DNA from 3 places in the Streptomyces sp. 3MP-14 genome. Region 3 is predicted to be linked to each of the others. Evidence: riboswitches for the same ligand, from Rfam matches in the RefSeq annotation. Region 3 holds a riboswitch; each other region holds the start of a gene.
What was found. Region 3 has a riboswitch for thiamine pyrophosphate ahead of thiC (phosphomethylpyrimidine synthase ThiC). Riboswitches for the same ligand answer to the same signal wherever they lie in the genome.

Region 1 (10,467 bases), on a different contig from region 3:
TCCGTGATCGCGCGCACCACCACCACGCGCCGTGCTCCCGCGTCCAGTACCTGGTCCAGATTCTCAGCGTCGATGCCGCCAATGGCAAACCAGGGCAGCCTCGGGGAACGGGACGAGGCATAGCGCACCAGGGAAAGGCCGGGCGCCGTGCGTCCGGGCTTGGTGGGGGTGGGCCAGCACGGGCCGACGCAGAAGTACCCGACCTCGGGGTCGGCCAGCGCCGCGTCCACCTGCTCGGGCGCGTGGGTGGAGCGGCCGATCACCGTTCCCTGGCCGAGGATGGCGCGGGCGGCGGGCACCGGCAGGTCGCCCTGGCCCAGGTGCAGCACGTCCGACCCGGCGGCGTGGGCGACGTCCGCCCGGTCGTTCACCGCCAGCAGCCGGCCGTGCCGCCGGCAGGCGTCGGCGAAGACCCGCAGGTACGCCAACTCCTCGGCCGCCTCAAGCCCCTTGTCCCGCAGCTGGACGATGTCCACGCCGCCGGCCAGCACCGCGTCCAGGAACTCGGGCAGGTCGCCCTGGCGCCGGCGGGCGTCCACGCACAGATAGAGCCGGGCGTCGGCGAGCATCGTCCATCCCCCTCGGGGTGAGGCCGGTGGCGGGCAGGCCCCGCCACCGGCCGGTGTGGGCTACACGGCGAGCGCCTGGGCGCGGCGCTTCACCTCCGTCCCGCGATTCTCCCGCAGGGCCTGCGCCGGCGTGCCGGGGAGGCTGTCGTCCGGCGTGAAGAGCCATTCCAGCATCTCCTCGTCGGTGAAGCCGTCGTCCCGCAGCAGCGTGAGCGTGCCCGTCAGGCCACGGACGATCCTGCCGTCGCCGACGAAGTCGGCCGGCACCTGGAGGACGCGGTTTTCGCCCCGGCGCACCGCGATCAGCTGGCCCTCCTTGACCAGCTGGCGGACCCGGGTGACTTCCAGGCCCAGCGCTTCCGCGACATCGGGAAGGGTGAGCCAGGCGGGGACGAGAGCGTCGGTCTTCGCATCAATCTCGGTCACACCTCAAGCCTGCCATCTCCCACCGACAGCCGTCAGCGCACGGCCGACTTGAGGGGGACGTCCGGGTCGGCGAGCAGCGCCGGATCGACGGCGGCGCCCCGGTCCACCAGGCGCCGGCCCTGGAGCAGGTCGCGCGGCCGGTCCACGGCCAGCACGGCGGTCAGCGTCTCGCCGCGCAGCCAGCAGGCGGTCCAGGCACGCTCGGCGCCGGCCGGGTCGCCGCGCGGGACCAGCCGGTCCTCGGGGCCGTGGTGCCCGACGTACTGGAGGTAGCGGCCGAACTGCGCCGACCAGAAGTACGGCACCGGATCGTGGGTCGCGGGCTCGCCCAGCAGAGTGGCCGCCACGGTGCGGGGCCCGACCAGCGCGTTGTCCCAGTGGTGGGTCAGCAGACGGCGCCCGTAACGCGCGGAGGGGTAGGAGGCGCAGTCGCCGACCGCGTACACGCCGGGCGCCTCGGTGGCGAGCCGGGCGTCCGCCAGAACCGAGCCGTCCGTGCCCAGCGGCACGCCCGAGCCGGCCAGCCAGGCGGTGTCCGGGCGGGAGCCGATCCCGACGAGCACGGCGTCGGCGCCCAGCACGGTGCCGTCGGCCAGCTCCACCTCGCGCTCGTGGACGGCGGTCACCGGCGAGCCGGTGCGCAGCTCGGCCCCGGCCTCCGCGTACCAGGCGGCCATCGGCGCCGCGACCTCGGCCGGCAGCGTGCCGGCCAGCGGGTGCGGGCCGGCCTCGACCACGGTGACCGCGCAGCCGGCGGCGCGGGCGGCGGTGGCGACCTCGGCCCCGATCCAGCCGGCGCCGACGATCACCAGGCTGCCGCCGGCGGCGAGCACGGGGCGCAGCCGTTCGGCGTCGTCCCGCGTGCGCAGTGTCTGAACATGCGGCAGGCCCGCCGTGCCCGGCAGGTCCAGCGCGACGGCCCCACAGGCCAACACCACGGCCTCGTAGTCCAGTGGGCCGCCGTCGGTCTCCAAGTGGCGTGCCTCGACGTTCAGTTGGGTGGCGGTGCGGCCCAGCAGAAGGTCGATGTCGTGCTCGGCGAAGTCGACGGCCAGCTCCAGCTCCGCCGGCTGGCCCAGCAGCAGTTCCTTGGAGAGCGGCGGCCGGTCGTAGGGGCGGTGCCGCTCGGCGCCGAGCAGGGTCACCGAGCCGCGCCAGCCGGCCTCGCGGAGCGCCTGGGCGGTGGTGGCGCCGGCCAGGCCGGCGCCGACGATCACGATGCGTCCGAGTCCCGGTCCCGGTCCCAGTCCCTGTGTCACGGCGCCAGCCTACGAGTTCCCCGGGGTGGTGGGGCCCGCCGGCCGGGCCACGTTCCGTTCGTCCGTTCGTTCCCGGTTCGGCCCGTGGGCGTCCCGGTTCGGTCCCTGGGCGTTCCGGGTTCGGTCCCGGGCTTCGAGAGGACTGGACCACAGAGGTATAAAGGCACGGTGACCACGGACCCCGCACCGAGATCCCGGCCCGTGACGCTGGAACACGTCGCGCGCGCCGCCGGGGTCTCCAGGGCCACGGTCTCCCGGGTGATCAACGGTGAGGCCACCGTCGACCCGCGCCTGCGCAAGCTGGTCGAGGAGGCCATCGCCCGCACCAGCTACGTGCCCAACCGGGCCGCCCGTTCGCTGGTCACCCGCCGCACCGACTCGGTGGCGTTGGTCGTCTCCGAGCAGGAACGACGGGATGTGACCGGCCCGTTCGTCGGTCGGATCTTCACCGACCCCTATTTCGGCCGGGTGTTGACCGGTCTGTTGGAGGTGCTGCGGCCCCGGGGCATCCAGGTGATGCTGACGCTCGCCGACGACGAGGCGTCCCGCGCCCAACTCCTCGGCTATCTCCAACAGGGCCACGTCGACGGCGTGGTGCTGATCTCCTCGCACGCGCAGGACCCGCTGCCGGGGCTGCTGTCGCGCACCGCGCTGCCCGCCGTGCTGGCGGCCCGCCCGGCCGCGCCGACGCCGTTGACCTATGTGGACGTCGACCAGCGGGCCGGCGCGCTGCTGGCCGCCGAGCGGCTGCTGGCGGAGGGCCGGCGGCGGATCGCGACCATCGCCGGGCCGCAGGACATGCCGCTGGCCCAGGAGAGGCTCTCCGGTTTCCGCGCGGCGCTCGCCGAGCGCGGGCACGCCGACGTGCCGTGGACCGAGGGCGACTTCACCCAGGCCAGCGGCGGCGCGGCGATGAAGTGGCTGCTGGCCGAACACCCGGACGTGGACGGGGTGTTCGTGGCCAACGACCTGATGGCGCTGGGCGCGGTGACCACGCTGCACCGCGCGGGGCGCCGGGTGCCGGAGGACGTGGCGGTCGTCGGGTTCGACGACAGCGTCTCGGCGTTGGCCTGCGACCCGCCGCTGACCACGGTGCGCCAGCCGGTGGAGGAGATGGCCGCCGAGATGGCGCGGCTGCTGCTGCGGCAGATCGAGTCACGCGAACGCCCGCTGCCCTCCGTGGTCTTCCACCCCTCGCTGGTCGTGCGTCAGTCCGGCTGACGCCGGGCCGGGAGAACGACACGGGCCCGGCCCGGCGGGTGTGGAAAGACACCCACCGGGCCGGGCCCTGCCGTCACGCGGGGGAACGGTCAGTCGGCGCGGATCACCGGCTCACTGGTAGACCCGCACGTAGTCGATCTTCATCTGCTGCGGGAAGACCGTCGAACCGTCCGGCGGGCCGGGCCAGTCACCGCCGACCGCCGTGTTGAGGATCAGGAAGAAGTTGTCGTCGTAGACCCACGGGCCCACCGTGGTCTCCAACTCCTCCCGGTCCACGGTGTGCACGACCTGGTCGTCGACGGTGAACACCATGCCCTGGCTGTCCCAGTCCAGCGCGAACACGTGGAAGTTGGCGTTCGCCGGCTCGCCCAGGTCGAACGAGTTGCCGTAGCCGCCGGCGCCGAAGTACGCCGGGGCGTGCAGCGTCGAGTGGACCACGTTGGGCTCCAGGCCCACGTGCTCCATGATGTCGATCTCACCGCTGTACGGCCACGGGCGCCCGTCGTCGTAGAACGACGAGCCCAACATCCAGAACGCCGGCCACAGCCCCTGCCCGCTGGGCAGTTGGATGCGCGCCTCGACCCGCCCGTAGGTGAAGTCGAACTTGCCGTAGGTGTTGATCCGGCCCGAGGTGTACTGGCAGGTGGTGGAGCCGCTCAGCGGGTCGACCGGGCAGGTGGTCCCCGGCGTCTCCTCGCGGCGCGCCTCGATCACCAGGTTGCCGTCCCCGTCCATCCGGGTGTTGGCGTCCTCGGTGTACACCTGGAGTTCGTTGTTCTGCGCGGTGCCCGGGTCCGAGGTCCACTTGCTCGGGTCGGGCGTGCTACCGGCCGCGCCGTCGAACTCGTCGCTGAAGACCAGCTCCAGCGGCTCGGTCGGGTCCGGCGAAACGGGCGGGGCCTCCGGATCGCCGCCGGTGCCGTAGACCTGGAACTCCCAGAGCGAGTAGCCGTAGGGGCCGGACCGCTCGGTGCCGTACATCCGGACATACTGTCCGCTGCCGGTGACCTCGATGTTCTCCTTGAAGCCGGCCCCCTCGGTGGTCTCGTAGATGGTCTCCCAGTTCTGGTTGTCGTCCGAGACCTGGATCTCGTAGGACGTGGCGTTGGCCGGGTCCCACTGGAGGACGACCCGGCTGATCTCGGCGGGAGCGCCCAGGTCGACGGAGATCCAGCCCGGGTCGACCCAGCCGTTGTCAGGCGAGGTGGCCCAGCGGCTGGCCGGGTCGAAGTCGAAGGCGCGCTCGGGCACGCACTCCCAACAGTTGCCGTCGTGCTGCGAGGTGGAGGCCTCGGCGGGCTTGTTGTACGACAGCAGGACCTCGTCCTCGGGGGCCGCGGTGGCCGGCGAGGTCAGCGTGCCCAGGCCCAGGGCGGCGGCCAGGGTGGCGACGGCCGCGGCGACAAGCGCCGATCTGCGCCGCCGCGGTTTTCTCAGGTGCATGATCTCGTCCTGATCCTTTCGGTGGTGGGGGGTGGCGACCCGGAAGCCGCCGGTCGTTCCGGTGGTGGGGGAAACCACCGAGTCGTGGGGCCGGGCGGTCAACCGGTGAGCCGGTCCAGCTCGGCGCTCTGGGTGGAACGGGCCCGGTCCAGGTCGGCGGCGAGCGCCACCGTGGCCGGGTCGGTGCCGGCCTCGGTCTCCGCGCGGGAGACCTCGGCCGTCTCGGTCAGGTGCTCGTCGAGGTGGGCCAGGGCCTCCTCGTCGAACGCCGGCCCGTCGAGGGCGGCCAGCTCGGCCAGTTCCTCCCCGGTGACCATGCCGGGCATGTTGTGGCCCTCGTGGATGTTCACGTACTCGACGCCGGCCTCCGCCAACAGCGCGTGCAGCGCCTCTAGTTCGGCCTGGCGGCCGGGCACGAGGTCGGCGGCGAAGGCGCGGAGCGCCGGGTCCTCGGCCCGCTCGGCCACGGTGTCGAGGAACGGGAGCAGCTGTTCGTTGACCGGGATCATCAGCTGCGCCCAGGCCAGGTCGGTGGCGCTGAGCCCGCCGGCGCCGGCGTTGTCGCTCGGGCTCGCCGAGGGGGACGGCGGCGGCGAGGCCGCGCCGGGCTCCTCGCCCGACGTCTCGTTCGCCGAAGTCCCCTCCGTCGAGGAGGCGTTGGGCTCGTCGCTCCCGGAGGAGCCGCCGCAGCCGGTCGCCAGCAGCGCGACGCCGAGGGCGAGGCCCAGTGCGGTGCCGAGGCTGGCGCCCGGTGCGGCGAACGGTGTCCGGCCCATGGCCGAGCGTGCTGTCCCGGTCATGAGCCGGTCATCCGATCTCCCGTGATCCGGCATCGGCCCGTCTCGCCCGGGCCGATGCGCGTACCTGTCACTTCGCCGTCGCCGCCTCGCCGTGGTCCCGCCGTCGGGTCAGCCCCGACGGCGGGCACAGGCGGCGTCGCCCGCTCAGCCGGGGATGCCGTCAGGGCCGCACTTGATGACGGCCCTGATGCAGTCCGTCACCCGGCGCTCCATCTCCGGCTCCGGCCAGGCGTTGAAGAAGTCGCCGTGCATCGTGTATCCGGCTCCGGACGCCAACTCGAAGCGCGAGGGATCGCCCGTCACCGGGTACCGCAGCACCTGCCGGAGCTTGGGCACCGACACGGGGTGGGTGGACGGGCAGGTGCCCGCCACCGGGTAGGACATGTGGCTCTTGTGGTCCGGCGAGTCCAGGTTCACCCCGTCCCAGCACTGCGGGAAGTCCAGGTAGGACTCCAACGCGGTGCCCTCGGGGCAGTTGACGAAGTCCTTGGACGGGTCCACGTGCCCGGCGTGCAGGCAGGACCAACGGGAGGTCACCCCGGCGTCGTCGGGACCGGTCGCGACGGCGTTGCCGGCCACGATCTTGAGGCCCTGGGGCAGCGGCTGGGTCTGCGCGAGCGTCTGCTCGTTGACGCCCTCGCCCAGGTAGTAGAAGGTCGCGCTCTGCGGCTCGACGGGCTCGCCGTCCACGAAGAGCGTCGGCACCCAGTACGACGAGAGGTCGATCGCCGGGTCACAGGTGCTGTCGGATTCCAGCAGGTCCCCGAGGTTGGTGTGCGCGTCGGTCACCGTGCTCCCGAAGAAGCTGTGGCTGTGCGAGGCGCCCGGAAGCCCGGGGAAGACGATCGGGTCGTCGGGCCGCCGGTGGCTGAACTCGCACTCGGCGACGAACTCCGCCACCCGCACCGCCTCGGCACCGACCCGTTCCTCGGCCGGGGCTGGCGACTCGGCGGCCCCGGCCGTGCCGGCCACGACCAGCGAGGCCAGCAGGCCGGTGAGGGCGAGAACCGCCATCATCAGGCGCCGGGGGGTGCTCCACAGCGCGGTCAGGACACGAGATCGGCCGACGGGTTGTCTCACGGGTTGGTTCACGGCTCTCCCTATGGGGTTGTGGGGGCTGCCCCGCCCGGTCCGGTTGCCGGGCGGAGTCACCAGAGAGCGCTCTCTGAGCCCGGAACATAGGAGCGGCGGGAGGCAGCGTCAAGGAGTGCGACACATTCCCGGAACCGAGGCCAGGAGCGGGTGAACTCGGCCGTCGGGTCGCCGGGTTGCCTCCCGACCAAGATCAGAGAGCGTTTTCTGATCTTGGTCGGGAGGGCGGCGGTGCGGGGGCGTGCGGCGCGCGGGGCGGAGGCGTCGAGGCGAAACCCTCCCAAACGCCGCTCCCCGCCGGGTACTACGCTGGCCGACGGAACGAACCCACGGGAGCCCGGACGCACCGGGCTGAGAGGGAGGCTGGGCGGCCTCCGACCGTACGCACCTGATCCGGGTCATGCCGGCGAAGGGAGGAGGCGAGGCTTCATGGGAAGCGGCGAGAACCGGGAGACCGGCGCGGGCGCGGCCGCGGGGGCAAGCGCGGGCGCGGGCGAGAGGTCGCGCGCGGGCGCGCGTGCCGGCGCGGGTGCGGGTGCCGGCACGGACGCGGGGGTGCGCGCCGGGGCAACGGGGCTGCCGGGCGCGGGAGTACGCGCCGGCGTGGCGGGCACCGGACGGCCGCCACGGCCCGACGTGACGGTGGTCGGCGGCGGGCTGATCGGGCTGGTCACGGCGTGGCGGGCGGCCGGGGCCGGCCTCTCGGTGGCGGTGGTGGACCCGGCGCCGGGCGGCGGGGCCGCCTCGGTCGCGGCGGGGATGCTGGCCCCGGTCACCGAACTGCACCACGGCGAGGAGGCATTGCTCGACCTGAACCTGGCCTCAGCGCGCCGCTACCCGGACTTCGTCGCCGAACTGGCCGAGCACGCCGAGGGCGACGTCGGCTACCGCGCCTGCGGCACGCTGGCCGTGGCGCTCGACGCCGACGACCGGGCGCTGCTGCGCGAGTCACACCTGTTGCAGCGTCAGTGCGGCCTGGCGGCCGAGTGGTTGACCGGCCGCGAGTGCCGCCGCCTTGAGCCGATGCTGGCGCCCGGGGTGCGCGGCGGGCTGCGCGTCGACGGCGACCACCAGGTCGACCCCAGGCGGCTGACGGCGGCGCTGCTGGCGGCCTGCGAGCGTGCCGGGGTGGCCCTGGTGCGGCGGGAGGCGAGCGCGCTGCTGGTGAACGGCGACCGGGCGGTCGGGGTGCGACTCGCGGACGGGGACCAACTGCACGCGGCGCACACGGTGTTGGCCGGCGGCAGCCGGAGCGGGCGACTGGCGGGGCTGCCGCCCGAGGTGTCGGTGCCGGTGCGGCCGGTGAAGGGCCAGATCCTGCGGCTGCGCGATCTGCCGGGCCTGCCGCCGCTGTTGGGCCGCACGGTGCGTGCCGTGGTGCGCGGCGAGCAGGTGTACCTGGTGCCGAGGGCCAACGGCGAGCTGGTGCTGGGCGCCACCTCGGAGGAGCGCGGCTGGGACACCTCGGTCACCGCCGGCGGGGTCTACCAACTGCTGCGGGACGCACACGAGTTGCTGCCGGGGATCACCGAGCTGCCGCTGGTCGAGACCCGCGCGGGGCTGCGCCCGACCACGCCGGACAACGGGCCGCTGCTGGGTCCGACGGCGCTGCCCGGGCTCCAGCTGGCGACGGGCCACCACCGCAACGGGGTGCTGCTGGCCCCCATCACCGGCGAGACGCTGGCCGCGACGCTCACCGGGGCCGAACCCCCGGACCAGGCCCGCCCGTTCCACGCCGGCCGGTTCACCGGCGCGGGCGCGGGCGCGGCGACGGGCGCTGGCGGGCCCGCCGGCGCGGACCGACCCGCGAACGCCGGCGCGGGCACCGGCGCGAGCCCGCTGGCGCGCGCCGGCCGGTCGTCGGAGGTGTCGGCATGACGACGCCTCCCGACGGTCGGATGACCGTCTCCGTGAACGGCGAGGCCCGCGAGCTGCCGGCCGGCACCACCCTGGCGGCGCTGGTTGGCGAGTTGAGCGGCGCGCCCACCGGGTCGGCGGCCCCCGGCTCGGCGCCCCCCGGGACCGCGCCGTCCGGGATCGCGGCGGCCGTCAACGAGACGGTGGTGCCGCGCGGCCAGTGGTCGGGGTTCCGGCTCGCCGAGGGCGACCGGGTCGAGGTACTGACGGCGGTACAGGGAGGCTGAAGACGGATGACCGAGACAACCGAGACGAGCGATGCCACCGCCCACCGATCCGCGCCGCCCGCCGCCGTCGACGCGGACGAACCGCTGACGCTCGGCGCGCTGCGGCTCAACTCCCGGTTGATCATGGGCACCGGGGGCGCCCCCAGCCTCGCGGTGCTCCGCGACGCCCTGCGCGCCTCCGGCACCGAGCTGACCACCGTGGCGATGCGCCGTCTCGACCCGACGACCAGCGGCTCGGTGCTCTCGGTCCTCGCCGAGCTGGACATCGCGGTGCTGCCCAACACCGCCGGCTGCCACACGGCGGGCGAGGCCGTGCTGACCGCCCGGCTGGCGCGCGAGGCGCTGGGCACCGATCTGGTGAAGCTGGAGGTCATCGCCGACGAGCGCACCCTGCTCCCCGACCCGGTGGCCACCCTGGAAGCGGCCGAGACCCTGGTCGACGACGGCTTCACCGTGCTGCCCTACACGGGCGACGACCCGGTGGTGGCGCGGCGGTTGGAGGACGTGGGCTGCGCCGCGGTGATGCCGCTGGGCTCGCCGATCGGCTCCGGCCTGGGCATCCGCAACCCGCACAACTTCGCGTTGATCACCGAGCGGGCCGGCGTTCCGGTAATCCTGGACGCCGGGGCCGGCACCGCCTCCGACGTGGCGCTCGCGATGGAGTTGGGCTGCGCCGGGGTGATGCTGGCCTCCGCCGTGACCAGGGCGCGGCGGCCGGTGCTGATGGCGCGGGCGATGCGCGAGGCGGTGTCGGCCGGCCGGCTGGCGGCGCTGGCGGGCCGAATTCCCCGGCGGCACTTCGCCGAGGCGTCCTCGCCGACGGACGGTCTGGCGGCGCTCGACCCCGAACGCCCCGCTTTCGCACGCTGATATACGCTTCCGCCACTCCCCGAGGTTTCCCGGCGGGGTCCGCGCCCGATCTCTCGTTCTGGGAGCCCAGTTGAGTACTCCGACCACGCCCGGGTGGCCGGCCGGCGGCCCGGAGCCGCCGGGCGCGCAGCCCGCGCCCTCGGTGCCGCCGCCCCCGGCCCGGTTCGAGCCGCTGGCGGTCTGGGCGTTCGTGCTCTCGCTGGTCGCGCTCTTCCCGGTGGCGCTGGTGTTGGGCGTGCTCGCGCTGGGCCGGCTGGCCAGCGGCCGGGCGCGCGGCCGGGGCCTGGCCGTCGCGGCGATGGCGCTGGCCGGCGTCCAGATCGTGGCGTTGGCGGTGCTGGTGCCGATGGCGCTCAACGACTCCGACGACGGCTCGGGCGGCACCGCCGAGTCCGGGGAGCGGGCGCCGGGCGACGACGGGGAGAACGGCGACAAGGGCTCGGACGGCGGGACCGGCGGGGACGACGGGAGCAACGGGGACGACGGCGGCGACGCGGCGGGCCCGGACGGCGAGAAGCGGACGGTCCTGGACATCGGGATCGGCGACTGCTTCGACTCCTCCGGCGGCATCGACCAGTACGAGGACGAGGGCGCCATGGAGCGGTTCGTCACCGTGCTGCCCTGCGAGGCCCCGCACGAGGGC
Region 2 (10,467 bases), on a different contig from region 3:
TTTTCTTGACCATACCTGCTGGTTGGTTTTTTCTGCGGCCTGAGGGAGACTGAGGTCAGGCCGTGTGGCGTCGGAACAGCGTTCACACGGGGCAATCACCGCTTCACACAGGAGGCATGTGGCGTGGCCAGGCAGGAACGCGCGGAGCGCACCCGCAACATCATCCTCGACGGTGCTGCGCGGGCGTTCGACGCCACCGGTTTCCAGGGAACGAGCCTGAGCGACATCGTGCGCGAGTCCGGGGTGACCAAGGGCGCGCTGTACTTCCACTTCGCCTCCAAGGAGGCGCTGGCGCAGGCCATCATCACCGAGCAGTTCACGGTCTGGGACCCGTTCCAGGACGACGAGGAGCCCGGCGTCCAGACCGTGATCGACCTGCTGCACAACATGGCCGAGAGCCTTCAGAAGGACGTCCGGGTCCGCGCCGGCATCCGGATGGTGATCGAGCAGGGGACGTTCGAGGACCCCGATCCCGCCCCGTACCAGCGCTGGATGGACGCCATCAGCCGCTGCCTGACCCTGGCGCAGAGCCGGGGTGACGTGCTCCCCGACGTGGACCCGGAGGAGGCGGCCGGCTTCATCGTCGGCTGTTGGACCGGGCTCCAGCTCAGCTCCCAGGTGTTCACCGGCCGGGCCGACCTGCACCGGAGCACCACCACCATGTGGCAGCTGCTGCTGCCGGGGCTGGTCCCGCCGCGCCGGCTCGGCAGGTTCCGGCCCGAGGGCAGCGGCGCGGCGGCGAAGGCCAACGGCCAGCCGGTGAACGGCGACGGCCGGCGGGTGAACGGCGACGGCGAGGCGCCGGCCGGTCCGGCCGCCGACTAGGAACTCCCCGCCGCGCGGGGGGCGTTAGCGCTTCCGCATCAGCTCCACCAGGGACGAGAAGCTGTCCCCGGTGTGGCCGGCGTCCATGCCGCGCCGGAACAGCTCGACGACCGTGGCCGGCAGTGTGGTGTCCACGCCCGCGTCGGCGTTGGTGTGCAGGACGTGTTCGACGCTGGCCGTTCCCATGGCGAGCCGGTCCACGTCCCCGACGTGCCGGCCGGCGTCGATGCGCTCGGCGTAGAAGGAGAGGAAGCCCGGCAGCGACTCGGCGGTCTCCACGGCGTGCGGCAGGATGTCCGCCGCCGTCAGGCCGTTGGCATGGGCGAGGGCGATGGCCTGCCAGTAACTCAGCATGGAGGTCCAGAACATGACCATGCCGATCTGGTACATCAGCGCGGCGAGCCCGGGGTCCTCGCCCCGGTGGTCGGTCCGCCCCGTGATGACCTCCAGCGCGGCCCGGTGCCGGTCGAAGACCTCGCGCGGGCCGCTGTAGAAGGTGGACGACTCCGCCCGGCCGATCCCGGCGGGCGGCACGGTGACGCCGCCGGTGAGCTGGACGGCGCCCCGCGCGGCCGCCCAACGGGCCGCCTCCCGGGCCTTCTCCGGGGTGTCCGAGCTGAGGTTGACCAGGGTCCGGCCGGCCAGCGCCGCCGAGGCGGGTTCGAGCGTGGCGTACATGGCGTCGTAGTCCGTGAGGCTGAGGACCACCAGCTCGTGGGCGGCCAGGGCCTCCGCCACGCTCGGCGCGCGCACCGCCCCGCGCCCGACCAGGGCGTCCGCGCGGGACGGGGTGCGGTTCCAGACGGTGACGTCGTAGTCCCGGTCGAGGAAGGCGCCGGCCATCGCCTGGCCCATGGGGCCGAGCCCGATGACGGTGACCGACTGCTTGGTGTTGCCCATGACGAGTTCTCCACCCTGCGCTAGGACGAGCGCTCTATTTAGAGGTGGGGGGACCGCATCACGGCGCTAGATCGAGCGTTCTATTCGGTGGCTCGGTACGGTGGCCCCATGCAGACCAGCACACGGGACCGGATCGTCGTCGCGGCGGCGCGCCTCCTCCAGCGACAGGGCTATGTGGGCACGGGCATCAAGCAGATCGCCCGGGAGGCGCGGGCCACCCTCGGCTCCGTCTACCACTTCTTCCCCGGCGGCAAGGAGGCGGTGGCCGTCGCCGCGATCACGCACAGCGCCGAGGAGTTCTCGACGCTCCTGCGGAAGGCGTTGGACAGCGACGACGACCCGGCCGATGCGGTGACGGCCTGCGCCCATCAACTCGCCGTCGAACTGCGGGAGTCGGGCTGGATCGACGGCTGCCCCGTCACGGCGGCGGCCCTGGAGACGCTGGGCACCGACTCGGAGATCCAACGGGTCTGCGCCGACGCGCTGCGCGACTGGGTGCGGCTGGTCCACGACAGGCTGGTGCGCGGCGGCCTCCCGGCCGAGAGCGCCGGGGAACTGGCGGTCACCGTCGTCTCCGCCCTGGAGGGCGCCGAGGTCACCGCCCAGGTCAACCGCAGCGAGGAGCCGCTGCTGGTGACGGGCCGCCAACTCGCCCGCCTCGTGCGCTCGTACGCGCCGGCGTAGGGTCCCGGGCGCGGCCCACGAACCCGTGGGGAGACGCCCGTCGGCTCAGACGCCGACCTCCTCCGGCGGCGCGGTGCGCAGCCGTTGCCCGGTCTCCCCCCGGGCGATCAGCGGGAGCAGCAGGTCCCACACGGCGGTCAGCCGGTCCGCCGACTCGGAGTAGGGCGTGCCGTCCCACCACAGCACCTCGACGCCGGCGGTCACCGAGGTGACCAGCGCCTGCGAGGCGGTGTCCGACAGCCCCTCGGCCAACTCGTCGCGCTTCTGGGCCTCTTGCAGCAGCGTGCGCGTCTGGCCCAGCCAGAGCCGGTAGAAGTCGTACGGCGGCGGCGGCACCTGCGCCCGTTCCCGCGCGATGCGGACGCTGGCGCGGACCACGGACTCGTGGTGCAGCAGGCGGTTGAGGCTGTGGGTCACGTCGACGACGAGCTGGAGCGGCGAGGGCTCGCGGGCCCGCGCGAGGTCCAGCAGGTCCTCCAGGAGGTCGCGACAACTGATCTGCACCGCGTCGGCGAGTGCGTCCCTGGAGGAGAAGTGGTGGTACAGCGCTCCCTTCGTGACGCCGGCGGCTCTGGTGATGTCGTCCAGGGTCGTGCGCGCGTAGCCGCCCCGGTCGAACTCGGACGCGGCCGAGTCGACGAGCCGTCGCAGGGTGCGCGCTGATCGTTGTTGCATACCTCCGAGTTAAAAACCGGTCGATCGGTATGTCAAGCGTCGGGGGCGCCTCGACGGGCGGAGACCGGCCGGATTCGGCGACCTTGGCATGTCTGCGAGACTGGACGCACCATGCCTGCACCAGGAGAACTCACCTTCGTCGCCCCGCGCGGCGCGTCCAAGCCGCCCCGGCACCTGGCCGACCTCGACCCGGCCGAGCGCCGGGAGGCCGTCGCCGCCCTGGGCGAGAAGCCGTTCCGCGCCCAGCAGTTGTCGCGGCACTACTTCGCCCGGCTCTCCGACGACCCGGCCGGCTGGACCGACATCCCGGCCGCCGCCAGGGAGAAGCTGGCCGGCGCGCTGCTGCCGCCGCTGATGCGGGTGGTCCGGCACATCAGCTGCGACGAGGGCGCGACCCGCAAGACCCTGTGGCGGCTGCACGACGGCACCCTGGTCGAATCGGTGCTGATGCGCTATCCCGACCGGGTCACCATGTGTGTCTCCTCACAGGCCGGCTGCGGGATGAACTGCCCGTTCTGCGCCACCGGCCAGGCCGGGCTCGACCGGAACCTGTCCACCGCCGAGATCGTCCACCAGATCGTGGACGGCGCCCGCGCGCTGCGCGACGGGGAGGTCCCCGGCGGCGAGGCCCGGCTGTCCAACATCGTCTTCATGGGCATGGGCGAGCCGCTGGCCAACTACCGCCGGGTGGTCGGCGCGATCCGCCGGCTCACCGACGAGGCGCCGGACGGCGTCGGCCTCTCCCAGCGCGGGATCACCGTCTCCACGGTCGGCCTGGTGCCGGCGATGCTGCGCTTCGCCGACGAGGGGTTCAGCTGCCGGCTCGCGGTCTCGCTGCACGCGCCGGACGACGAGTTGCGGGACACCCTGGTGCCGGTCAACACCCGCTGGAAGGTGCGCGAGGTGCTGGACGCCGCCTCCACCTACGCGGAGCGCTCGGGCCGGCGGATCTCCATCGAGTACGCGCTGATCAGGGACATCAACGACCAGGAGTGGCGGGCCGACCTGCTGGGTCGGCTCCTCAAGGGGCGCGGCGCCCATGTCAACCTGATCCCGCTCAACCCGACGCCGGGATCGAAGTGGACGGCCTCCCGGCCCGAGGACGAGCGGGCGTTCGTCGCGGCGCTGGAGGCCAGGGGCGTTCCGGTGACCGTGCGGGACACCAGGGGCCAGGAGATCGAGGGCGCCTGCGGGCAGTTGGCGGCCGCCGAACGCTGAGGAACGGGGCGCCGTCGGGCGGCTGTTATCGTTGGCGTTCGAACAGAAGAACAGGACCAGAACAGCCGCGCACCACGGTGCGCGTCATCCGACAGGGGAGCGCTCGCAGCGCTGAGAGTGCGGCACCGGCCGCAGACCCTCGAACCTCGCCCAGGTCATGCTGGGTAGGAAGTTCGGACCTCCTCTCGTGCTGCCCGCGCCTGCCCGCGCGTAGAAGGCGACGTCATGCAGCGCAGCAGCATCCAACGGGCCACGGCCGCCCTGCTCGTTCTCGGCCTCGCGGCGCTCACCGCCTGCGGCTCGGACGACGGCGGGGACGGCGCCGGCGGCGAAGGCGGCGGGGACGAGGTGGTGCTGGTCACCCACGAGTCGTTCCTGGTCTCCGATGAGGTGCTGGAGGCGTTCACCGAGGAGACCGGCTACCGGGTCAACGTGCTGCGCGCCGGGGACGCCGGCGTGGTCGTCAACCAGGCCGTGCTGTCGGCCGGCAACCCGCAGGGCGACGTGCTCTTCGGCGTGGACAACACGCTGCTCTCCCGCGCGTTGGAGGCCGGGATCTTCGCGCCGCACGAGGCCGCCGGCCTCGACCAGGTGCCGGCCGAGCTGCGGCTCGACGACGCCGAGCACCGGGTCACGCCCGTGGACACCGGCGACATCTGCGTCAACTACGACCGCGCCTACTTCGCCGAGCACGACCTCGCGCCGCCGCGGACCCTGGAGGACCTGGCCGACCCGGCCTACGCCGACCTGCTGGTGGTGCAGAACGCGGCGACCTCCTCGCCCGGCCTCGGCTTCCTGCTGGCCACCGTCTCCGCCTTCGGCGAGGACGGCTGGGCCGGGTACTGGGAGTCGCTGCGGGACAACGGCGTCGAGGTGGTGGACGGCTGGGAGCAGGCGTACAACGAGCGGTTCTCCGGCGCCGGCCAGGGCGGGGACAAGCCGCTGGTCGTCTCCTACGCCACCAGCCCGCCGGCCGGCGTGGTCTACGGCGGGGACGAGCGCCCCGACGAGGCGCCGACGGGCGTGGCCACCGGCACCTGCTTTCGGCAGATCGAGTTCGCCGGGCTCCTGGACGGCGCCGCCAACCCGGAGGGCGGCCGGGCGCTGCTGGACTTCCTGCTGGGGCGCGAGTTCCAGGAGGACCTGCCGCTGAGCATGTTCGTGTACCCGGCGCGCCAGGACGCCGCGCTGCCCGAGGAGTTCACCCGCTACGCGGAGCCCGTCGAGGAGGTCCACGAGCTGGCGCCCGAGGAGATCGCCGAGCACCGCGACCGCTGGATCGGCGAGTGGACCGACCTGGTCGTGAGGTGACCCGGCGGGCCCTGGTCGGGGGCGCGCTGCTGGCGGTCCCCCTGCTGTTCTTCGCGGTCTTCTTCGGCTACCCGGTGGCCGCGATCGTCGGGCGCGGGCTGCGCGTGGACGGGGTGTGGCAGCTGGGGCGGCTGCCCGAGGTGCTGGGCGACCCGGGCACGCTGCGGGTGCTGTGGTTCACCTGCTGGCAGGCGGCGGCTTCCACCGCGTTGACGCTGGCGCTCGCGCTGCCCGGCGCGTATGTCTTCGCGCGGCTGCGGTTTCCCGGCCGGCGGGTGCTGCACGCGGCGGTGACCGTGCCGTTCGTGCTGCCGACCGTGGTCACGGGCGCCGCGTTCCTGGCCCTGGTGGGGCGGGGCGGGGTGCTCGACGACGCGTTCGGGCTGCGGCTCGACGACGGGGTGTGGGCGATCCTGCTGGCGCACGCGTTCTTCAACTACGCGGTCGTGGTGCGCACGGTCGGCGGGCTGTGGGCGCAGCTCGACCCCCGGCAGGAGGAGGCGGCGCGGGTGCTGGGCGCCGGGCGGCTGGCGGCGTTCTGGCGGGTGACGCTGCCGGCGCTGACGCCCTCGGTGGCGGCGGCCGCGCTGATGGTCTTCCTGTTCACCTTCACCTCGTTCGGGGTGATCCAGATCCTGGGCTCGCCGGGCCGGGCGACGCTGGAGGTGGAGATCTACCGGCAGACCGCGCAGCTGCTGGACCTGCCCACGGCCGCCGTGCTGACGCTGCTCCAACTGGCCGCCGTGGGCGCGCTGTTGGCGACCCACCGGCTGGTGACCCGGCGGCGCTCCGGCGCGTTGCCGCTGGTCGACCCGGCCGGCACCGCGCACCGGCCGCGCGGCTGGGCGCAGTGGACGGCGCTGGGCGGGGTGCTGGCGACGGTGGTGCTGCTGCTGGCGCTGCCGCTGGGCGTGCTGGTGGAACGGTCGCTCGCCGGCCCGGACGGCTACGGCCTGCACCACTACCGGGCGCTGGCGCACGCGGACGGCACGTTCCTGGTGGCGCCGGCGGAGGCGATCGGGAACTCGCTGCGGTTCGCCGCCGCCGCGACGCTGATCGCGCTGGCGGTCGGCGGCTGCGCGGCCGTGGCGTTGACCCGGCGGCGGGCGGGCCGCTGGACGCGGGGCTTCGACGCGCTGCTGATGCTGCCGCTGGGGACCTCGGCGGTGACGGTGGGCTTCGGCTTCCTGATCGCGCTGGACGAGCCGCCGTTGGACCTGCGGTCCTCGTGGGTGCTGGTGCCGCTGGCGCAGGCGCTGGTCGGGGTGCCGTTCGTGGTGCGGGTGCTGGTGCCGGTGCTGGGCGCGGTGGACGACCGGCTGCGGCAGGCGGCGGCGGTGCTGGGCGCCTCGCCGTGGCGGGCCTGGCGGGAGGTGGACCTGCCGCTGGTGTGGCGCTCGCTGCTGGTGGCGGCCGGCTTCGCGTTCGCCGTCTCGCTGGGCGAGTTCGGCGCGACGGTCTTCATCGCGCGTCCTGACGAGCCGACGCTGCCGGTGGCCGTGGCCCGGCTGCTGGGCCGCGCCGGCGCCCTCAACTACGGGCAGGCGATGGCGCTCAGCGTGATCCTGATGCTGGTGTGCGCCGTGACCCTGCTGCTGTTGGAACGGCTGACGCCCAGCCGCTCCGCCGGAACCTTCTGAAGCCCGCGCCCGACGGAGAGAGACGACGATGAGCCTGCTGGAACTCGACGGGGTGAGCGTGCGCTACGGCGACCGCCGGGCGCTGGACGGCGTGCGGCTGGCGGTGGCCGAGGGCGAGATCGTCTGCGTGCTGGGCCCCAGCGGCAGCGGCAAGTCCACGCTGCTGCGCGCCGTCGCCGGGCTGACGCCGGTGGCCGGCGGCGCGGTGCGGCTGGCCGGCCGCGACCTGCGGGGGGTGCCGGCGCACCGGCGCGGTCTTGGGCTGATGTTCCAGGACCACCAGCTGTTCCCGCAGCGCGACGTGGCCGGCAACATCGCGTTCGGCCTGCGGATGCGGCGCGAGCCGGGGGAGCGGGTGGCGGCCAGGGTCGGCGAGCTGCTGGCGCTGGTCGGGCTGCCGGGCGCGGAACGGCGCGCGGTGGCCACGCTCTCCGGCGGCGAGCAGCAGCGGGTGGCGCTGGCCAGGGCGCTGGCGCCCGATCCTCGGCTGCTGATGCTGGACGAGCCGCTGGGCCAGCTGGACCGGGACCTGAGGGAGCGGCTGGTCGTCGAACTGCGCCAGCTCTTCGGCCGGTTGGGCAGCACGGTGCTGGCCGTCACCCACGACCAGGGCGAGGCGTTCGCGCTGGCCGACCGGGTGGTGGTGATGCGCGCCGGACGGGTGGTGCAGGTCGGCGCGCCGGTCGAGGTGTGGCGGCGGCCGGCGAACGCGTTCGTGGCCCGCTTCCTCGGCTTCCGCAACGTGGTCACCGCGACCGTGGGCGGCGGCGAGGCGCGCACGCCGTGGGGGCCGGTGCCGGCCGGGTCCACCGCCGACGTCGGGCCGGGGGAGCGGGCGGTGCTGGTGCGGCCCTCGGGCGTGCGGCTGTCGGCCGTGGGCGACGGGCCGTCGGGCGCGGCGCTGACCGGGACCGTGGCGGCTCGGACCTTCCGGGGCGACCATGTGCTGGTGCTGGTCCAACCGGCAGGCGGGGGACCGGAGTTGGAGGCGAGCTGCGCGCTGCGCGAGGCCCCCGAGGTGGGCGCGACGGTGGGCGTGTCCCTCGACCCGGACGAGGTCGTGGTCCTGGCTGGCGAGCCGACGGACGATCAGCGCCTCGATCAACTTCCGTGAAAAGGTGAAAGTTTCCGTCTATGCGGGCTGCTCCTGGCGAAGTAAATTGTCGGCGCAGTCGTCAACTCCCCCCTGGAGACACCCGTATGAGACGGACCCTGCTCACCCTGCTCGCCTGTCTCAGCCTGCCGCTGGGCGGCCTCGCCGCCGCAACCCCCGCGCAGGCCGAGCCCCGGCAGGCGCCACGCGCCGAGGAGCCGGCGCCCGAACAGTGGCGCGGCTACTGGGTCGACGCGTTCAACGAGGGCATCTACACCCCGCAGCAGGTCAGCACCCTGATCGAGGACGCCCAGGCGATCAACGCCAACGCGCTGATCGTGCAGACCGCCCGCCGCTACGACTGCTTCTGCAACCGCGCGCTCTACCCGCGCACCGACGCGGCCATCGACCCCGCGCCCTACGACCCGCTGGACGAGGTGATCCGCCAGGCGCACGCCGCCGACCTGGAGGTCCACGCCTGGGTGAACGTCAACACCCTCTGGAACGCGGCCACTCCGCCCACCTCGCCCGAGCACGTCTTCAACCAGCACGGGCCGACCGCCGAGGGCGCCGAGCGCTGGCTCAACAAGCGGGCGGACGGCACCGAGTTCGTCGGCGCCAACGCCTACATCGACCCGGGCCACCCGGCGGCCGTCGACTACATCGAGTCCGCGATCCGCAGCATCGTCCGCGAGTACGACGTGGACGGCATCAACCTGGACTACGTCCGCTACCCCGACGGCAGCTCCACCACCACCCACAGCGACTGGGGCTACAACGACGTGTCGGTGGCCAGGTTCCAGGCCACCACCGGCCGCACGGACGTGCCGGCCCCCGACGACGCCCAGTGGGGCGACTGGCGCCGGGACCAGGTGACCAACCTGGTGCGCCGGATCTACCTGGGCATCTGGGCGGAGAACCCGCAGGCCAGGCTCTCCATGGACGCCATCACCTACGGCAACGGGCCCAGCGCCGTCGGCGGCTTCGAGGAGACCCGCACCTACCGCGAGGTGCTCCAGGACTGGGCCGGCTGGCTCGACGAGGGGATCATGGACACGGTCGTGGCCATGAACTACAAGCGGAACTGGCAGCCCGACCAGCGGCAGATGTTCGCCGAGTGGTCCGAGTTCCTCGCCGACGTCCAGGGCGACCGGCAGGCCGTCAACGGCCCGGCGCTCTACCTCAACTCCCTGGCCGACACGGTCGAGCAGGCCAGGATCGCGCTCGCCCCGACGGCGGCCGGCAACACCGTCGCCGGCTGGTCCGGCTACTCCTACGCCAGCCCCTCGATGAACGTGCCGGACACGCCGGCAGCCGAGGAACGGGCCGCGCTGGCCGAGGCGTTGACCACCGGACCCGACGCCCCGTTCGCCGAGCAGGCCGAGGTGCCGGAGATGGACTGGAAGACCGCGCCCCGCGAGGGCCACCTCACCGGCGAGCTGGCGCTGCGCGACGGCACCCCGCTGGACGGCGCCGAGGTGACGCTGACGCCGCTGCGCGGCGGCGAGCGCCGCTCGGCGGTGGCCGACGGCTCCGGCTGGTTCGGCTTCGCCCATCTGCCGCCCGGCGCCTACCTGGTGCGGGTCACCCCGCCCGAGGGGACGGTCGGGGTGCCGGTGCTGCCGGTCCTCGTCGGCCGGGGCGACATCGCCGAGGTGGACTTCCCGCCGTTCCTGTCCCTGCCCTGACAGCCCGGGTAGCCCGGGGCCGAGGGTCCTCCTCCCCGGACCGACGCCCCCGGCGTGCGACGGCCCCCCGAGCGCCCATGCTCGGGGGGCCGTCGCGCCGGCGCGCGCTCAGGCGCGGGCGGCGAGCAGCAGCAGGTCGGCGGTGCACCAGGCCAGCGGCCCGAAGACCGCCGCCAGCGCCGCGCCCCGCAGCGCCGCCGCGGCGCGCAGCGCCCGGCGCGGCGTGCCCACCTTCACCAGCGAGGCGACCGCCTCCCGGCGCTCGGCCCGCAACTGCTCGGCGACGGTGGCCACGGTCCCGGCGGCGGCCACCAGCACCACGGCGGTGCCCAGGCCGCCGAAGAAGCCGAACGCGCCCAGCGCGCCCAGCCGTTCGGCGGCCAGCACCGCAGCGACCGCCACCGTCAGCGCGCCCACCGGCCGGCCCAGACGC
Region 3 (10,467 bases):
CGCGGCACGCAGCGAAACCCCAAGGTCGCCACCGCCCAGTGACACGGCCTCCACCGTTGACGAACATCTTGCGAACGGGGAGGCGCCCCAACCGTGTTGTCGCGGTCGGGCGCTTGGGCGGTCAGGCGCTGGGGCGGTCAGGCGCTGGGGCGGTCAGCCTCCGCCGGCCGGGCCGGGCGTTCCGGCCGGGCCCCGGCCCAGCAGTTCGGCGAGCCCGCGCCGGGTCGCGGCGACCACCACCCGGTCCCTGGCCCGCAGCACATAGCCGGGATGCACGTCCCACAGCAGTCCGCCCGTGCCGCCGCCGCGCGCCGAGGAGGCGCGGACGGCGGACAGGTCGGGATGCCGTTCCCCCGGCGCCGACAGGTCGAGGGCGAGCACCCGCCACGCCCCGGGCCGGGACGCCTCGGCCACCGTCCGCCCCTCGAACCGGGGGAAGTCGGCCACCTCCAGCGCGGCGAAGAGCAGCACCTTCCGTTCCACGGGGATCGCGCCCAGAATCTGCCGCCCCATCATCGCGCTGGCGAACGCGGGCGCCGCGAGGGTGGAGACGCTCCGGCTGCGGGTGAGCGCCTCCGGGTGCGCGGCGCGCAGGGTGCGGTAGACCACGGTGGCGAAGTCGTCGTCGTAGAGGCGGAGCGCCACCCTGAGGTCGGGCTTGACGCTTCTGGCGTGCAGCACCGCCTCCAGGTTGGTGGCGTCGGCGCTGGTCAGCGCCAGGAGGGCGCGCGCCCGGTGGATCTTGGCCGACTCCAGCACGTCCTCCTGGGTGACGTCGCCGAGCACCACCGGAACCTGGAGCCGGCGGGCCAACGGGATGCCCCTGGCCTCCGGGTCCTCCTCCACGCACACCACCGGGATGTCCATCTCCCGGAGTTGGGCCAGCACCCGGGTGCCGATCTTGCCCAGGCCGAGCAGCACCACATGGCCGGAGAGGCCGCGCGGCGGGCGCGGCAGGTTGGCGGTGCCACGGAACGCGCCGAGCGCCTGGAGCGCCGCCGCGATCAGGATCGGCAACAGCGCCAACCCGACCAGCCCCGACACCAGTTGGATGGTCTGCCGGGGCACCGGCTCGTCGACCGCCGGGTCGCCGATGGCGAACAGGTCGAGCAGCGTCAGATAGGCGGCGTTGACCGCGTCGCCGCCGGTGGTCCGCCACAGCGTCAACGCCAGGGCCAGCACGGCGATCGCGACGCCCAGCAGCGAGTACCGCAGCCGGCGGGAGAAGATCTCCGCCAGCGGCGCCATCCGCCGCGCCAGCCGTCGCGGGGGTAACGCGGGGCCGGCGTGGGTCACCGTCTCCAGCACGACGGTGCCGCGCCCGGTGGCCTCGCCCACCGCCCGGTCGTCGGGCAGGAGTTGCGGGCCCTGCGGGCCGCTGTTGTCGGAACCCTCCGCGCCCGCCGGGTCGTTGACCGTGGCCGAGAGCAACGCCAGGGTGCACAGCCCGGGGTCGGCGATCTCGCCGCTGGCCGGCGGGTTGCGTTCGACGGCGCGCAGCAGCAGCCCGTCGGCGCGGACGACCTTGCGGGTGCCGGCCACTGCGGTCGCGGCGAGCGCGGGCGCGGCGGTGTCGGCGTCGGAGAGCACCGTGGTGGCGGCGTCCAGTTCCCTGGGGTCGGTGTCGGGCAGCGCCACCGAGGCGGCCTGGTCGAGGAGTTGGGCGAGGTGCTGGCCCAGCCGGCGGTTGTAGTGGCGGATCACCAGGCGGAGGTGCGGGTTGAGCCGGCGGGCCGCGAGGGCGCCGCGCAGGTTGGTCTCGTCGTCGTCGTAGACGAGGGCGAGCGCGGTGGCGTTGGCCACGCCGGCCCGGCGGAGCACCTCCTCGGTGGGGTCGGCGGCGGTCATCTCCCCGACGGGGACGCGGATGCCGCCGCCGGTGGTGTCGTCGCCGGGTGCGCCGGGGGTGCCGGCGGCGGGCGCGTTCGAGGGGCGGTTGATCGCCGCCGAGACCCGGCCGATGAGCGCGGAGACCCGGGGCCGCGCCCCGACGGTGGCCTCGCCACCGCCGCCGCCGTCCGCCGGCGGCATGACCAGCGTCACGCGCTCCCGGTAGACGTCGTGCAGCTCCTCGGCGAGGCGGACGGCCAACGCGTCGTCGCCGCAGACGATCATGTGCCCCGTGCCGACGGTCCGTTGACCCTGCTGCGGGACCCGCTGGGGGTCCGGTGGGGAGAGGGGAATCACGACGGAATGACGTTCCCTTCGGCTCGAATGGTTTCGCGACGGGCGCGCTCCCGCACCGGGAACGACCGTTCCCGTGGCGGCGGGCGACGAGGGTGCCCGTGGCCGGCGGGAGGGCCCGGTGCCCCGGACTTACTGCCCGCGCGGGACGGCGAGGATGTCCCGCACGACGGAATGCCCCAGATAGTCGAGGACGTTGTGCGGCCACAGCGGCGCGACGGAGATGTCGTCGACCGACTCGACCCCGGCGAAGACCCGGGCCAGCCGGCCGCGCGGGATGGCGACGAAGTCGCCGACGTCCGCGACGTTGACCCAACGCGACACCCCGGCCGGCCGCGCGCCCACGCCGGCGACCGGCGGCGGTTGGAGCCGGTCGAAGATCGCGGCCGGCAGCGCGAGTGGCGAGCCCAGGGTGAGGAACAGGTCGACGCGCGGCTCGGGCAGCCGGTGCAGGGCCTCGTAGGCGACCACGCTGCCCAGCGAGTGCGCGATGACGATCCTCGGCCGGTGCCGCTCCAGCGCCCGCACGACCCGATCCAACACCTGTTCCCGCGCCGGGGCGCCGAAGTACCGGGTGACCTCGGGGAAGAACAGCCGCACGGCGCGTTCGACCACCGCCGGAGCGACCCCGGCCCGCTGGGCGACCTGCCCGCAGACCCAGCGCAGCCAGCCGGTCGCCCGCCCCTGGACGGCGCTGGTGTCCACGCCCCAGGCCGCCGCCCAGCGGGTCACGAACTCCGCCTCGGCCTCGTCGAGTTGATCCCCCTGGCGCTGACCGCGCAGGAGGTCGGCGTAGTACGCCGTCCGCAGGTCGAGCCCGGCCTCGGGCCCCAGCGCGGCCACCCACGCGGCGCGCAGCCGCGCTGCCCCCGCCTCCGGGTCGGTGTCGCCGGCGCGGTAGTTCCGCACCCCGTGTATCCCCAACGCCCGCGTCACGCCGGCACCTCGAAGACGGCCAGCACGCCGCCCACCACCACGGCCAGCCGGTCGGGACCCGCGAACTCGAACGAGTCGGCCCGCTCGGGCAGGGCTATCCGGCCCACCTGACGGAGGCCGCGGATGTCCCAGACCGTGATGGCCCAGACCAGATCCTCGGCCCGCTCACAGACCTGGAGGGCGATCAGGGAACTGTCCGAGGAGAAGCAGAACTTGTCCTCCGGCCCGCCGAACAGGGGGTGTATCTCGGTCACCGGGAAGGCGCGGTCCTCGTTCTCCAGGCGGGTGACGACCGGTTGTCCCCCTGCGGAGCGGACCAGATGCAGACCGCCGTCGTTGGTGTAGGCGGCCAGTGTCTCCCCGTCGGGGGAGAAGCCGACCTGCCAGGGGTTCGCCCGCGTCCCCAGGGGAACCGAGCCGAGCCGACCGCCCCCGTCCAGGTCGAGGAGCGACAGCTCGCCCTCGCCGTCGAGGACGGCCACGCGCCCGGCGGTCGGCGAGCTGGCGACCCTGCGCGGTTCGAGCAGCAGCCGGCGCTCCCCCGGCGCCTCCCGGTCGGTCACCCGCCACAGCCGGACGGTTTCGTCGTCGGCGACGCTGACCAGCAGGAGCGGGTCGCGCGGGCTGAACACCACGTCGTTGATGCCGGCGGTGTGCCCGTGAAGCGTCGCGGTGACGGCTCCCCGCTCGACAGCGCAGATCTGGATGGTGTCCTCGCAGGCGACGGCCATCCGCGTCCCGTCCGAAGTGAAGCCCACGGCGCCGCTGATCGACTGGTACGGCTGGGCCACCTCGTGGACCGGCTCGTAGCCGTCCGTGGAGAGCACGACGGTGTCCCCGTCGCTGTCCACGATCACCAGATGGCGCCCGTCGGGCGAGAAACCCACCGCGTTCACCCAGCCCGAGAAGACGATCCCCGGCTCCTCTCCCTCGGCGCGCGGCTCCCAACTCCTCGTGTCGTACAGCCGCACGCCGGCGTGCCCGGCGACGGCCAGGACCGGCTCCTCGGGATGGAACGACAGCCCCTCGACATGGTCCTCGGGAAGGAGTTCCACCACGTGCGACGGCTCGTCCCCGGTGAGATCCCACAGGGTGACGGTGTGGTCGGCGCCGCCCGTCGCCAACAGCCCGCCGTCCGCCGAGAACGCCAGGACGGCGCCCTGGCCGTGCCCGGTCAGCTGTTCAGCCTGTCTCTCCTCGCCCGCGACATCCCAGAGGAGAACGCCTCCCGGACCGCTGCTGCCCGCCGTCCCGGCGGCGAGACGGCGGCCGTCCGGGGAGAAGGCCACGGAGTTGCACCGACCGTCGCCCCGAAGATCCCATCGCGCCACGGGCTGCCAGGCGTCGGTCTCCCAGAAGAGGACGGCATCGAACGTCCCGGCGGCGAACACCGCGCCGTCGGGGGAGAAGGCCGCGCACTGCGCGCTGCCGCCGCCGGCGATGGTGAGCTGCCGGAAGCTGTGGTCCTCGGTGCCGCCCGTCGCCCAGCTCAGCGGGAGCGCCCTGGCGCCGTCCCGGGGGGTCAGGCTCTCGGCGAGCTGCCCGAACTCGACCCGCCAGGCCGGGAGATGCAGCCGGTAGGCGTCGAAGGCGAGCCGCGCCGCCCGGTCCGCCGCGCTGCCGAACCGCGCGTGGGCGTGCCAGGACATCCCCAGCAGCCGCAGGCACTCCTGGGCCTCGGGCGAGCGGACCAACTCCAGGGCACGGGCGTCCTCGTCGAGGTCGAAGCGGACCAGGAAGCGCGGCTCGGTCAGCAGCCGCTCGGCCCACTCGACCGAGCCGGCCGCCCAGACGTGCGCCAGCGCGTGGCTCAGCAGATACGGCTCGGCCTCCGCCCAGGAATCGCCCCGATCCGCCGGCTCGCCGTCCGCCGCCTCGCCGGTCTGCGGCGCCAACAGGCCGTCGAGCAGCGCGCGTTCCACGGCGCGCTCCTCTTCCCCCTCGCCCAGCGGGGTCTTCTTGCTGTGCGGAAAGCGCCGCAGGTAGTCCGCGAGGCCCTGGTGGAAGAGGCGGTAGAGGGCCACCCTGGTCGTCGGCTCGATGCCGGTGCGCAGATAGGGCGACGCCTCCCGAAGGGTGCGCTGGCAGTCCTCCTCGGAGACCCCACCGGGGCCCGACGCGACGACCACGGCGAGGCAGCGGCGCAGCACCGTCAGGGGCATCCCGTCCCCGCGCGAGCGGGCGAGGACCGCCAACAGGGGTCGCAGCAGCGGGAACTCGGCCGCCCTGGTGTCCAACACCCGCTCCAGGATCTGCGGCAGGTCCCCGGTGGCGCGCTCGGCGTGGGCCTCAGCGTCGATGGCGTTGCCCGGCGGGTTGGGCAGGGTCACCAGGTAGTGCGCGAACATGCCCGCGAGGAGGAAGGGGCCCCAGGCGCGGCCCTCGTGCTCGCGGCGCACCAGCCTGGGGGCGGCGATCTCGGCGATGAGGTCCACGTACGCGGCGGCCGGGCCGGTGGCGTAGGGCTCGCTGGCCCGCAACAGCCGGGCGAGGTAGTCGCGGACGTCCTTCCCCACGGTCTCCGTGGCGACGGTGTCGAGGTCGACCCAGCCGATCTCCTCGGGGCTGAACTCCGAGGGGGGCGGCAGCACTTCGCGGCGCGCCCCCAGCAGGAAGCGGCACGGCGCCTCGTCCGAGCCGGCGATGCTCCGCACCAGGGCGAGCACCCGCTCGGGCTCGGTGCTCTCGTCGACGGCGTCGACAACGATCAGCCGCCGACGGTCCTCCCGACGCAGCGCCTCACGCAGCAGCTCGGCACTTCACTTCCGACCGCCGCCCTCACGGACGGCCTCGCCAGGGTCGTCGTCCGGCCCCGTCTCCGGCTCCGGCATCGCCAGGCCCGCCCGGTCGGCGATCATCTCGACGAGCTGCCCGGCACCGCGCTGGCGCGCGTGCAGGGCGATGAGGCCGGGGATCTCGGGCAGTTCGGGGTCGGCGGCGGTCCACAGCGCGCGGAACCGGTCCCGGATCTGGGGGTGCCCGGCGCAGACCACCGCCCCGATCAGCCCCGACTTCCCCGAGCCGGCCTCGCCCGTGACGGCGAGCAGCGGGGTCTCCTCCGCCAACCAGGCGCGCACGGCCGCGAGCTGCTCGACCCGGCCGCTGAAGAAGCCGTGCGCCCTGTCGGTGGAGACCAGCCCCCGGCCCGAGGCCCGGTCGACGAAGTACTCGGCGTCGTCGATCTCCGAGCCGGCCGCGATCTGGGTGCCCAGATCCTGCCCGGGGACATACCAGAACGATCTGCGCTGCTCCTCGATCTGCTCAGGGGTGAGCTGGATGGTGCGCGGGTTGGGCAGAAACGGCCAGTCCCCGTCGCCCTGTTCGAGGCTGAAGCCGGTCGAGATCCGCCATCGGCCGCGCTCGGCCGTGGTCAGGGCCAGCAGCTCGCGGACGAACCGCGCGAAGTCCAACGGCCCGGCGTCCAGCGCGAAGTCCGTGTCGGCGAGCCGGTGCAGGGCTCTGGCCACCCAGCCGCTGAACCGGCCACCCTCCGTGGGCAGCCCGCTGACCGCCGCGCCCAGCGACCAGACGCCGCGCTCGCCGCCCAGCTCCGTGACCGACTGGCGGCCGGTCGCCGCGCCCGCCTCGCACGTGTCGACCAGGAAGACGAAGCGCCGGTCGGCCGGGCTGAGCTGGGCCTCCTCCTGCGCCGTCGCCATCCAGGAGGCGACATCGACGGTCCGCCCGTCCCGCCCGATGAACCGCAGCTGACCGTCGGCGTCGGAGCGCCCGTGCCCCGACAGGTGAACGACCAGCAGCTCGGGCGCCGTCGTCGGGTCGGCCGGCTCGATCCGGGCGCGGACCGCCTCGTCGATCTGCCTCCTGGTCGTGTCGCGCACCGAGCGCACCGGGACGCCGAACCGCTCGAAGGCGCTGGCCACCTCCGCCGCCCGCTCCGCGACGAAACCCAGGTCCTCCCAGTCCACCCCCTCGTCGAAGGCCCCCACCCCGATGGACAACACCTCGACCGACACCCCGCCGACCGGCAACGCCCCCACACGCGACACCGCTCCACCCCCTGTCCCGCTGAATGTCCCGCTGAATGTCCCGCTGACGCCTCGTCATCGAGCCGAGCCAACTCACCGACGAGCGTACCCGCCATCACTGACAGTCACCAACGGGTGGGCTCGGGCGCGGAACGGCGCCGGTCCCGGGTGCCCGGGACCGGCGCCGTTCCGGTACGTGACCGGGGCCGCTCAGTCGGTCAGCGGCAGGTACACCCGCTGGCCCGACTCCGCGAACTCGCGGGACTTCTCCGCCATCCCCCGCTCGATCTCGTCAGTTGCCAACTGATCGACCCCGGCTTCGAGTTGATTGCCGAAGTCCGCCCGGATGTCCTGGCTGATCTTCATCGAGCAGAACTTCGGCCCGCACATCGAGCAGAAGTGAGCGGTCTTGGCCGGCTCCGCCGGCAGCGTCTCGTCGTGGTAGGCGCGGGCGGTGTCCGGGTCGAGGGAGAGGTTGAACTGGTCCTCCCACCGGAACTCGAACCGCGCGTCGGAGAGCGCGTCGTCCCAGAGTTGGGCGCCCGGGTGGCCCTTGGCCAGGTCGGCGGCGTGCGCGGCGATCTTGTAGGCGATGACCCCGGCCTTGACGTCGTCCCGGTCCGGCAGCCCCAGATGTTCCTTGGGCGTCACGTAACACAGCATCGCGGTACCCCACCAGGCGATCATCGCGGCGCCGATGGCCGAGGTGATGTGGTCGTAGGCGGGCGCGATGTCGGTGGTCAGCGGGCCCAGGGTGTAGAACGGCGCCTCCCGGCAGATCTCCTGCTGGAGGTCCACGTTCTCCTTGATCTTGTCCATCGGGACGTGCCCCGGACCCTCCACCATCGTCTGGACGTTGTGCTCGCGCGCCACCGCGCACAGCTCGCCCAGCGTCCGCAACTCGGCAAACTGCGCCGCGTCGTTGGCGTCCGCGATGGAGCCGGGGCGCAGCCCGTCGCCCAGCGAGAACGTGATGTCGTAGGCGGCGAGGACCTCGCACAGCTCGGCGAAGTGCGTGTAGAGGAAGCTCTCCCGGTGGTGGGCCAGGCACCAGGCCGCCATGATCGAGCCGCCCCGGGAGACGATCCCGGTCTTGCGCCGCGCGGTCAGCGGCACATAGCGCAGGAGCACCCCGGCGTGCACGGTCATGTAGTCGACACCCTGCTCGGCCTGTTCGATCACGGTGTCGCGGTAGACCTCCCAGCTGAGTTCCTCGGCCTTCCCGCCGACCTTCTCCAGGGCCTGGTAGAGCGGCACGGTGCCGATGGGCACCGGCGAGTTGCGCAGCACCCATTCGCGGGTGGTGTGGATGTCCCGCCCGGTGGACAGGTCCATGACCGTGTCGGCGCCCCAGCGGGTGGCCCAGGTCATCTTCTCCACCTCCTCGTCGACGGAGGAGGTGACGGCCGAGTTGCCGATGTTGGCATTCACCTTGACCAGAAAGTTTCGGCCGATGATCATCGGCTCGCTCTCCGGGTGCTGGATGTTGACCGGCAGCACCGCCCGGCCGGCGGCGATCTCGTCGCGGACGAACTCGGGAGAACGGTTCTCCCGCAGCGCCACGAACTCCATCTCCCGGGTGATCTCGCCCCTTCTGGCGTAGGCCAGTTGGGTAACGTCCCGGGTCCCGTCGTTCGCCCGTTCCTCGATCCACCGCCGCCGCAGCGCGGGCAGCCCCGCGCGCACGTCGCACTCCACCTCGGGGTCGGTGTAAGGACCCGAGGTGTCGTAGAGGGTGACGCTGTTGCCGTCGGTGAGGTGGACCCGTCGCACCGGCACCCGGATGTCCGGGCGAGATCCGGTGAGATATCCCTTGTGCGCGCCGATGACGGGCGTGCTGGACGCGCCTGTTCGCTGATCGGTCATCAGACCTTGCTCCCTACGCCGGCATTACCCGGTAACAGGTTCGGCGGTCGGCGCAGCCGCAGCGCCCTCTCAGCCTCGTGCTCGAAGCTCCCGCGATGACGATTCTTGCCCCTCCACGCTAAGGGCACGACGGCGGCGATGAACAGGGGGCCTGGTCGCTTAGGCGATGATCGGACGGTGACCTCCCCTCAGGACCCCTCTCAGGACCCCGCTCGGGACCGCCCTCCGGACCCCGCTCGGGACCGCCCCCAGGACCCCCGGTACCCGCTGGACCCCCTGGACCCGCACGCGCACCCGCACGGCCACACCCACCAGCACGGCCCGGTGCCGCCCGTCTCGGACCATCTGCGGCGGGTGATAGCCGCCGTGTTGGTGCCGTTCGGCGTGGCGATGGCCGTCGGCCTGGTGCTGCTCTGGCCGGGCGGCGCGCCGGAGCAGCAGGAACGCACCGGCGTCGGCTTCGACCAGCAGCACGAGGAGGCGTCGGTCACCGAGCTGACCGAGCACCCCTGCGAGGACCTCGGCGTACAGGTGCAGCGCGGAGCCAGCGGGCCGTGCGAGCAGGCCACGGTGGAGGTGACCAGCGGACCCCACGTCGGGCACACGTTCACCGAGGTCGTGCCGCCCGACGCGACCAAGCGCTTCCACGAGGGGCAGAAGGTCGTCGTCGCCTACGCACCCGAGGCTCCGGAGGAGCTGCGCTACAGCGTGGTCGACGTGGACCGCGAGGTGCCGATGCTGCTGCTGGGCGCGCTGTTCGCGCTGGTGGTGGTGGCGGTCGGCCGGCTGCGCGGCCTGTTGGCGCTGGTCGGCCTGGTGGCCAGCTTCCTGGTGCTGACCCTGTTCATCCTGCCGGCCGTGCTCCATGGCTCGAACCCGCTGCTGGTCGCGGTGATCGGCGGCAGCGTGATCATGTTGGTGACGCTCTACCTCTGCCACGGGGTCAACGCCCGAACGTCCGTGGCCGTGTTGGGCACGTTGGTGTCGCTGCTGCTGATCGGTCTGCTCGGCTCGCTCTTCATCAGCCTGGCGCATCTGACCGGGAACACCGACGACCAGACCGGCCTGGTGCACAGCCTCTATCCGGACATCGAGATCAGAGGTCTGCTGCTCGCCAGCATCCTGATTGGCTCGCTCGGCGTGCTGGACGACGTGACGGTGACGCAGACCTCGGCGGTCTGGGAGCTGAAGCAGGCCGCGCCGACGGCGGGTTGGCGGAAGCTCTACTCGGCGGCGATGCGCATCGGTCGGGACCACATCGCCTCGGTCGTCAACACCCTGGTGCTGGCCTACGCGGGCGCGGCGCTCCCGCTGCTGCTGCTCTTCAGCATCGCGCGCAGCGGGGTGACGACGGTGGCGTTCAGCGAGCTGGTCGCCGAGGAGATCGTGCGGACCCTGGTGGGGTCGATCGGGCTGGTGGCCTCGGTTCCGGTGACGACGCTGCTGGCGGCGCTGGTGGTGAGCGCCGACCGACCGCCCCCTGGACCGGCCGGCG

Region 1: another riboswitch for thiamine pyrophosphate. It lies ahead of thiO (glycine oxidase ThiO); the one in region 3 lies ahead of thiC (phosphomethylpyrimidine synthase ThiC).
Region 2: another riboswitch for thiamine pyrophosphate. It lies ahead of FH609_RS26135 (thiamine ABC transporter substrate binding subunit); the one in region 3 lies ahead of thiC (phosphomethylpyrimidine synthase ThiC).

The regions. Positions count from the first base shown of each region.
Region 1 is NZ_VDLZ02000004.1:298,212-308,678, forward strand. It holds gene thiE (thiamine phosphate synthase) at 1-569, opposite strand, end outside; gene FH609_RS08085 (Rv2175c family DNA-binding protein) at 630-995, opposite strand; gene FH609_RS08090 (NAD(P)/FAD-dependent oxidoreductase) at 1,028-2,254, opposite strand; gene FH609_RS08095 (LacI family DNA-binding transcriptional regulator) at 2,423-3,475, shown strand; gene FH609_RS08100 (family 16 glycosylhydrolase) at 3,587-4,918, opposite strand; gene FH609_RS08105 (DUF305 domain-containing protein) at 5,017-5,718, opposite strand; gene FH609_RS08110 (DUF1996 domain-containing protein) at 5,863-6,732, opposite strand; TPP riboswitch at 7,130-7,242, shown strand; gene thiO (glycine oxidase ThiO) at 7,414-8,688, shown strand; gene thiS (sulfur carrier protein ThiS) at 8,685-8,954, shown strand; gene FH609_RS08125 (thiazole synthase) at 8,961-9,824, shown strand; gene FH609_RS30980 (DUF4190 domain-containing protein) at 9,895-10,467, shown strand, end outside.
Region 2 is NZ_VDLZ02000018.1:68,530-78,996, reverse strand. It holds gene FH609_RS26160 (ScbR family autoregulator-binding transcription factor) at 124-825, shown strand; gene FH609_RS26155 (NAD(P)-dependent oxidoreductase) at 850-1,725, opposite strand; gene FH609_RS26150 (TetR/AcrR family transcriptional regulator) at 1,834-2,409, shown strand; gene FH609_RS26145 (ScbR family autoregulator-binding transcription factor) at 2,455-3,084, opposite strand; gene rlmN (23S rRNA (adenine(2503)-C(2))-methyltransferase RlmN) at 3,196-4,302, shown strand; TPP riboswitch at 4,386-4,491, shown strand; gene FH609_RS26135 (thiamine ABC transporter substrate binding subunit) at 4,528-5,613, shown strand; gene FH609_RS26130 (ABC transporter permease) at 5,643-7,253, shown strand; gene FH609_RS26125 (ABC transporter ATP-binding protein) at 7,282-8,367, shown strand; gene FH609_RS32225 (family 10 glycosylhydrolase) at 8,454-10,034, shown strand; gene FH609_RS26115 (hypothetical protein) at 10,143-10,467, opposite strand, start outside.
Region 3 is NZ_VDLZ02000013.1:24,357-34,823, forward strand. It holds gene FH609_RS21005 (NAD-binding protein) at 154-2,115, opposite strand; gene FH609_RS21010 (serine peptidase) at 2,317-3,120, opposite strand; gene FH609_RS21015 (WD40 repeat domain-containing protein) at 3,117-5,774, opposite strand; gene FH609_RS21020 (caspase family protein) at 5,880-7,127, opposite strand; gene thiC (phosphomethylpyrimidine synthase ThiC) at 7,317-8,972, opposite strand; TPP riboswitch at 8,965-9,076, opposite strand; gene FH609_RS21030 (YibE/F family protein) at 9,111-10,467, shown strand, end outside.